Regions from separate parts of the Steroidobacter flavus genome, predicted to be linked through region 2. Evidence: riboswitches for the same ligand, from Rfam matches in the RefSeq annotation. Region 2 holds a riboswitch; the other holds the start of a gene.
What was found. Region 2 has a riboswitch for cyclic di-GMP ahead of ACFPN2_RS13160 (fibronectin type III domain-containing protein). Riboswitches for the same ligand answer to the same signal wherever they lie in the genome.

Region 1 (3,620 bases), 120 kb from region 2:
TCGGGCTGGTCGAGACCTTCACGCTGCGTCATCCGTTGGTGAAGCCGTCGGACGCGACCAACTACGTGACGCGCATGAAGCTCATCGGCCCGCGCATGGATGAAGCGGTGGCCGAAGCCAAGCAGCTCGTCACCCGCAAGATGGTGCCGCCGCGCTTCATCGTGGAATCGACGCTCAAATCGATGCGCAGCTTCAGCGATGTGGCGCCGGCGCAGAACCCGCTGGTCACCGCGTTCGCTCAACGCATTCAAACCATCGAAGGGCTCAGCTCCGCGCAGCGCTCGGAGCTGCAAGCGCAGGCGACTCGCATCGTCACTGAGCAGGTGTATCCATCGTGGCATCGTGCGATTGCCTTGCTCGAAAGCCTGTTGCCGAAGACCACGAACGATGCCGGCTTGTGGCGCTTCGAAGGCGGCGATCAGGCTTACGCATACGCGCTCGGCCGCTTCACGACCACGAAGCTCACGGCCGAGGAGATTCATCAGATCGGCTTGCAACAGGTCGCGCGCATCGAAGGCGAGATGGATGCAATCTTCCGCAAGCTCGGTCGCACCGAAGGCTCAGTGGCGGCGCGGTCGGCAAAGCTGCGGGAAGACCTGGCTTATCCGGACCCGACGTCTGACTCGAGTCGTGCCGCCATCATGCGCGACATCGACGGCATGATTGCCGACGCGCTCAAGCGCAGCCCGACGTTGTTCGATTTGCAGCCCAAGTCACCGGTCGTCGCACAACCGTTCCCTCGCTTCCGCGAGGCCAGCGCCGCTGCGAACTACAATCGAGCGCCGCTCGATGGCTCGCGCTCGGCGATTTTCCAGATGCCGCTGCGTCCGCAACGCATGACGAAGTTCGGTCTGCGCACGCTGGTGTATCACGAGACCGTGCCGGGTCATCACTTCCAGATCGCGCTCGAGCAGGAAAACACGGATCTTCCAAAGTTCCGCCAGGCACGTGTGTTGGGCGGGATCTCCGCGCTGTCCGAAGGCTGGGCGCTCTATGCGGAGAAACTGGTCGCCGAGAATGGTTGGTATGAGGGCGATCCGGAAGGATTGCTGGGCATGCTGGACGCGCAGTTGTTCCGCGCTCGCCGGCTGGTCGTGGACACGGGCTTGCACGCCAAGAAGTGGACGCGTCAGCAGGCCATCGACTACGGCCTGGAAGCGAGCGAGGTCGATCGTTACGTCGTGTTTCCGGGGCAGGCCTGCTCTTACATGATCGGCCAGCTGCAGATTCTCGAGCTGCGGGATCGGGCTCGCGCCGCGCTCGGCGATAAGTGGTCGCCTCAACAATTCCACAACGTCGTACTGCGGACCGGCAGCGTGCCGCTGGAATTGCTCGGTCGCGAAGTCGACCGTTATGTGGCCGGCGCCGCCGCCAACTAAAAAGAAAAAGGGCTGGCGTCACGAAGACGCCAGCCCTCATCGTCAGCTGACGATGCAGTCGATGAATCAGCCGATCACGCGGGAGATCACGTTCGAGATCTCGCTCTCGTCACCATCCGAAGTGATGGCGCGCACCGCGAAGTAATACGTCGTGCCCGCCTTCAGGTTCTGCACCGTGTAGGTGTTCGAGCCGGCGCTCGGCACTTCGATGGAATTCACCATCGCGTTCTGATTCGTGCCGTAGTGAATGCGATAGCCCGCGAGGTTCTGCAACGTCTCGCCGTCGACCGTCTGCGTCGGCACGTTCCAGGACAGCGCCACATTCGGGCCGGAAGCCACAGCTTCGGACGGCGCGGCGCTGGAATCGGAACCGGCACTCGAGCCGGCGGCGCCCACGGTGATCGAGAAGGCCGGCAACGAAGCCGTCGTCTTACCGTCGCTGACGGTGATCACGATGTTTGCAAACGTGGCTGCCGCGGTCGGCGTGCCGGTGAGCGCGCCCGTGGCGGTGTTGAAATTCGCCCAAGCCGGCTTGTTCTCGATCGAGAAGGCAAGCGTGTCGCCATCGGCGTCCGTTGCCTGCGGAGTCGCGGAGTACGCGCTGCCGACGCTGGCCGTTGTGCTCGCCGTGCCTGAAATCTTCGGCGCCGTGTTGGAACCACTGGCGCTGTTGGCGCTCGCGCTCGTGCCGCTGCCACCACCACCACCGCCGCCACCGCAGCCCGCGGTCATGAGGCCCGTCATCACCAGCGCAAACAAACCGCCACGCTGCACCCACTTGCCGACATTCGCCTTCTGCATCTGATAACCCTTGTTACTTCTGCCGGGCGCTTACGCACACGACGTGAATTTCCAAGGGCGACGCGGTCACTGTGAGGCGACCTGACAAATCATCGGTGTACTCGCGTACACATAGAACACCCGTGCCTCGCTGGCACGGTTTGCTCTCGCTAATTTGGCAGCCCCGCTGTCATCGGGCGTGAGCCCTTTAGACCGGTTGCTTTGCGTCCCCGACTTTCGACGGGTTTGCCCTTGACGGTAGCGAGCCTCGATTTATTCCATCCGAGGTTGTGACCGCCGATGACTGCGCGCACTCACACGCACAGCCGGCACGGCTGTCACAGGATTTCAGTCAGACGAGAAGCTTCAACTTCCTCGACCCGCTGCGGCGTTCGCTTTCCTTACGAACCCTTCTAATTGATCAGTGGATGCCAGTTTCGCGCTTTCGCGGCCCCTTACCCATCGGAGAGGCACCCAATGACTCGACGCGGGATGGAGCATAACCACCCCCGGCAGATCCTCAATCCTGTCGGCGAATAGCGGCAACGTCGCTGTATCCAGACGTCGCCGTCCGGGCGGAGGAAACATTGCCGATGTTTCTTATGGGCGGAGAGTGGACTGAGGCACGCACCGACCGGCTGGTTGGTCGGTGCGTTTGGGCCTGTATTTGCAGGCCTTTTTTGCTTTTTGGAGTGTCGCAGAGCCGCTGTTGTCAGCGGCGTCGCTTGGGGTCGCGCGGCGGGCGGGCGCTGGAGCGGGGACCTCTGGAATCGGTCTGCTTACGGAATTTCGGCCCCGCCGGACGGTCGCGTCGGAGCTTTTCCACGTGGGTTTTCAGGGCCCGGCTGATCTGGAGCGGCTGGCCGGCGACGCGGACTTTCTGCAGCTGGAGAAAGACGTCCTTGGGCATGCCGGCGGGCAGATCGACGAAGCTGTGATCGTCCTGGATCACCACGCGACCGATGTGCCTCCCTTCGAGGCCGACCTCGTTGGCGATCGCGCCCACGATGTTGCCTGGCTTCACGCCATGATCGTGGCCGACTTCGATACGATACGTTTCGACTTCCTCGTCCCCACGCCGGGGACGTCGCTCGTCGCTGCTGAAGTCACGATCCTGCCCGCGCCCTCGCGGGCGCTCCTCGCCCCCAAAGTCACGCGCCGGCCCACGTCGCTCCGATCGAACGTCCCCAAAGTCGCGCGCCTCCGCTCGCTTGCGGGGCCGCTCGCCTTCATTGAAGTCACGCGACTCGGCACGCTTTCGCGGCCGAGCTTCGTCTGCGGAAGGCCGGTGCTCACGCGAGCTTTCTTCGCGCGGACGGTCTTCGTCGCGCACAGAACGCGTGGCTTCACGAGCAGCCGCGGCTTCTTCGCCGACAGCACCGGTGTCGCCACTTTCGCTCGTGCCGACATTCGCGGCGACTTCACCGCCACCTGCGACGTCTCCTCCGCGTGCGACTTCGT
Region 2 (3,620 bases):
GCCGGTCATCAGCGGCACGCCGTCGACCTCGGTCAACGCGGGCAGCGCTTATAGCTTCCGTCCGACCGCGAGCGATCCGGATGGCAACACGCTGACGTACTCGATCGCGAATCGTCCGAGCTGGGCCACGTTCAACACCAGCACCGGTCAGCTGACCGGCACGCCGAGCGCCACGCAAGTCGGCTCGTACGCCAACATCACCATCAGCGTGAGCGACGGTCGTGCGACCACTTCGCTGGCAGCGTTCGCGATCAACGTGGTCGATGTGTCCAACGGTGGTGCAACGCTGAGCTGGACTGCTCCGACTTCGAACACGGATGGCAGCACGCTGAGCAACCTGGCTGGCTATCGCATCTCGTACGGCACGAGCGCGAGCGCGCTGACGCAGACGGTGCAGATCTCGAACCCGAGCGTCACCACGTATTCGCTGAGCAGTCTCTCGCCGGGCACCTACTACTTCGCGGTGCGCGCTTACACGAGCAACGGCACGGAGAGCTCGAACTCGAACGTCTCCTCGAAGGTCGTGCCGTAACTCTCGACGGTAGAACGTTGATGAAACAGCGGCGGCTGGAGCGATCCAGCCGCCGCTTTGCGTTTTATGGACTGTTAAATATCGGCTCGCATACACGAGCGCCGTCTGGATTCTGACGTTGTTATGTGAATTCGCAGTGACAAATCCACCGCAGTGCTGTCGGCCGCCACCGACAATTGCAAAAACAAATTTCCTACGATTTACTGCGTCCCGACCACGAAGTTTTGTTCAATCGGAATTTGTCGAATCGCATTCGCTCTACTGGACGCGGCCTCACGGCAGCGAGAGCGGTGAGAGACGCAGAGCCGGCAGAACAACCCTTCACCAGGGCATAACCGTCGAAAGACGGCGACGCAAAGCCTCCGGTCCTACAGCGTGAGCTGGGGATAGCGGGGTTGCCGGCCAGCTCTTCTTGCGTCACCGAGCTAGCCGTCATCCTTCTCGCCTTCCTTGCTGCTGTTCGATCGCGCCACGCGGCCCCGGGGTCAACATGACCAACTAGGGAGCAGCAGAAAGTGATATCGGCAAACCCGTCGAAAGGCGGGGACGCAAAGCCTCCGGTCTACTGGAACGCAGCGTGCGATGCGCCGCGCTCCTATGACAGCGGGGTTGCCACTTTCGCCACCGACACGATGTTCGCAAGGCCCCTTGCGAGCGCGTGCACGAGCGAAGGTGTAACGAATGAGCTGCCGATAGCGCACCAGCCCGTGCGCGCCAACCTTTCCCTGCGCTTCGAGCCTCGCGTCTCGACCGCGATGGCTGCATCACATCCGGAAAACAGCAACGCAACTCAACGCCGGTCTTCGGGCCGTCGTCGTTGCGCGCGAAGCCAAGGTACGAGCAATGATTCCAACACTTTTCGGGAAGACCTTCCTGCAGCGAGCGCTGCTGGCCTTGATTGCGGCGTCGTTGAGCGCCTGCGGCGGCGGCGACGACGATAGCGGCAGCAGTTTAACGGGCGGCGCCGTCAGCGAGCAGCCGCCGGCGGGCGACACTGGCGCCGACGACCCGGCGTTGCCGACACCGGCGAATCAGCCTCCGTCGGTCACCGGCGTTCCACCCACGACGGTGGCTGCGGGCGAGGCTTACTCTTTCACGCCGCTCGCGACCGACGACGACGACGACTTCCTCGAGTACTTCGTCACCAACAAGCCCACCTGGGCGAGCTTCGACACCGAGACCGGCAGGCTGAGCGGCATTCCGCAAGCCACGAATGTCGGTGAGAGCGAGGACATCACCATCAGCGTCACCGACGGTCGCGACACGAGCTCGGTTACGTTCAAGATCAAGGTGTGTTCGGCCAGTTGTCCGTCGGGCAACAGCCCGCCGACGATTTCCGGCACGCCGGCGTCGTCGGTGATCGTGGATCAGGCTTACTCGTTCCGACCGACCACCAGCGATCTGGAAAACGATCGTCTGCGGTTCTCGATTTCCAATCGTCCGTCGTGGATGACTTTCAACACCGCGACCGGCCAGCTGTCGGGCACGCCGGGTGCGACCAACGTCGCGACGTATTCGAACATCGTCATCAGCGTCAACGACGGCACCAGCACGGTCCTGCTGCCGGCGTTCTCCATCCAGGTGCGTGGTCTCGACAATCGTGCGCCGACGATTACCGGCACGCCGGGAACGAGCGTGCAGGTGATGCAGACGTATTCGTTCGTGCCGAGCGCCAGCGATGCCGATGGCGATACGCTGGTTTTCCGCGTCAGCAATCTGCCGCGCTGGGCGACCTTCAGCACCGCGACTGGCCGCTTGAGCGGCACACCGGCGACCACCGATGTTGGCACCTATGCGAGAGTGACCGTCGGTGTCAGCGACGGCCGCACGACCACGTCACTGCCGGCATTCACGATCGTGGTCAGCGCGGCGCCAAATCGTGCGCCGACGATCAGCGGCACGCCGGCGACCACTGCGACCACGGGCACGGCGTATTCGTTCACGCCGACCGCGAGCGATCCGGATGGCAACACGCTGCGCTACACGTTCACGAATTGCCCGACCTGGGCGACCTGCAATGCCGATACGGGACGCGTGAGCGGCACGCCGACCGCGGCGGGCACGTTCTCGAACATTCGGATCAGCGTGACCGACGGTAATCTCACAGCGACGCTGCCGGCCTTCGCGATCACTGTCACGGCGGCCACTCCGACCAATCGCGCGCCGACGATCAGCGGCACGCCGGCAACGACCGTGTCGGGAGGCGCGACCTACAGCTTCCAGCCGACCGCGAGCGATCCGGATGGCAACGCGCTGACCTACACGATCACGAATCGTCCGAGCTGGGCGACGTTCAACTCGTCGACGGGCCGTCTGTCCGGCACGCCGACCTCCGCGAACGCGGGCACCTACTCAAACATCGCGATCGCTGTGAGCGACGGCACGCTGACTGCCTCGCTGCCGTCGTTCTCGATCACGGTGCTGCAGGCGACGAATGGCAGCGCCACGCTGTCCTGGACGCCGCCGACCACCAACACCGACGGTTCCTCGCTGACCAACCTGGCGGGCTATCGCGTGGTGTACGGGCGCAGCGCCTCGAGCCTCGATCAGACGGTGCAGATCGCGAATGCCGGCCTGTCGACTTACACGGTCACCGGTCTGACTTCCGGTGTGTGGTACTTCGCGGTGAAGGCCTACAACGCCAGTGGCGGTGAAAGCGACGTGTCGAACGGCGGGTCGAAGACCATTCCGTAACCTCGACCCGAGCGAATTTCTTCTGATGGGCAGGACGCCCAAATGCAGCGGGCACATGGACGTGTAGGAGCTGCCAAGGCCCGCCTCGCGCGGGCCTTTTTATTTGCGCCCCCGGCTCTAAACTTACGGTCTTGACAGGATGTCCGACCGGTCGGGCCAATGTTGTATTCTCGGCCGGATCTGCAATGGAGTGGTCACCATGCGTTCTGCTTTCGGGGCTTGCCTCTGCCTCGCCTTGGCTTCAGCGCCAACCTTGCAAGCAACTGCTGCGACACCCGCGGCGGTACGTGTAGATTTTTCTGAGCACACCTTGAAGAACGGCCTGCGCGTTCAGCTCGTCGAAGATCACACCACGCCCGTCATCGCCGTGAACGTCACTTATGACGTCGGGTCG

Region 1: another riboswitch for cyclic di-GMP. It lies ahead of ACFPN2_RS12575 (fibronectin type III domain-containing protein); the one in region 2 lies ahead of ACFPN2_RS13160 (fibronectin type III domain-containing protein).

The regions. Positions count from the first base shown of each region.
Region 1 is NZ_JBHSDU010000003.1:1,630,927-1,634,546, forward strand. It holds gene ACFPN2_RS12570 (DUF885 domain-containing protein) at 1-1,379, shown strand, start outside; gene ACFPN2_RS12575 (fibronectin type III domain-containing protein) at 1,446-2,180, opposite strand; cyclic di-GMP riboswitch class I at 2,334-2,420, opposite strand; gene ACFPN2_RS12580 (DbpA RNA binding domain-containing protein) at 2,872-3,492, opposite strand.
Region 2 is NZ_JBHSDU010000003.1:1,755,817-1,759,436, reverse strand. It holds gene ACFPN2_RS13165 (fibronectin type III domain-containing protein) at 1-532, shown strand, start outside; cyclic di-GMP riboswitch class I at 851-935, shown strand; cyclic di-GMP riboswitch class I at 1,046-1,149, shown strand; gene ACFPN2_RS13160 (fibronectin type III domain-containing protein) at 1,376-3,226, shown strand; gene ACFPN2_RS13155 (M16 family metallopeptidase) at 3,537-3,620, shown strand, end outside.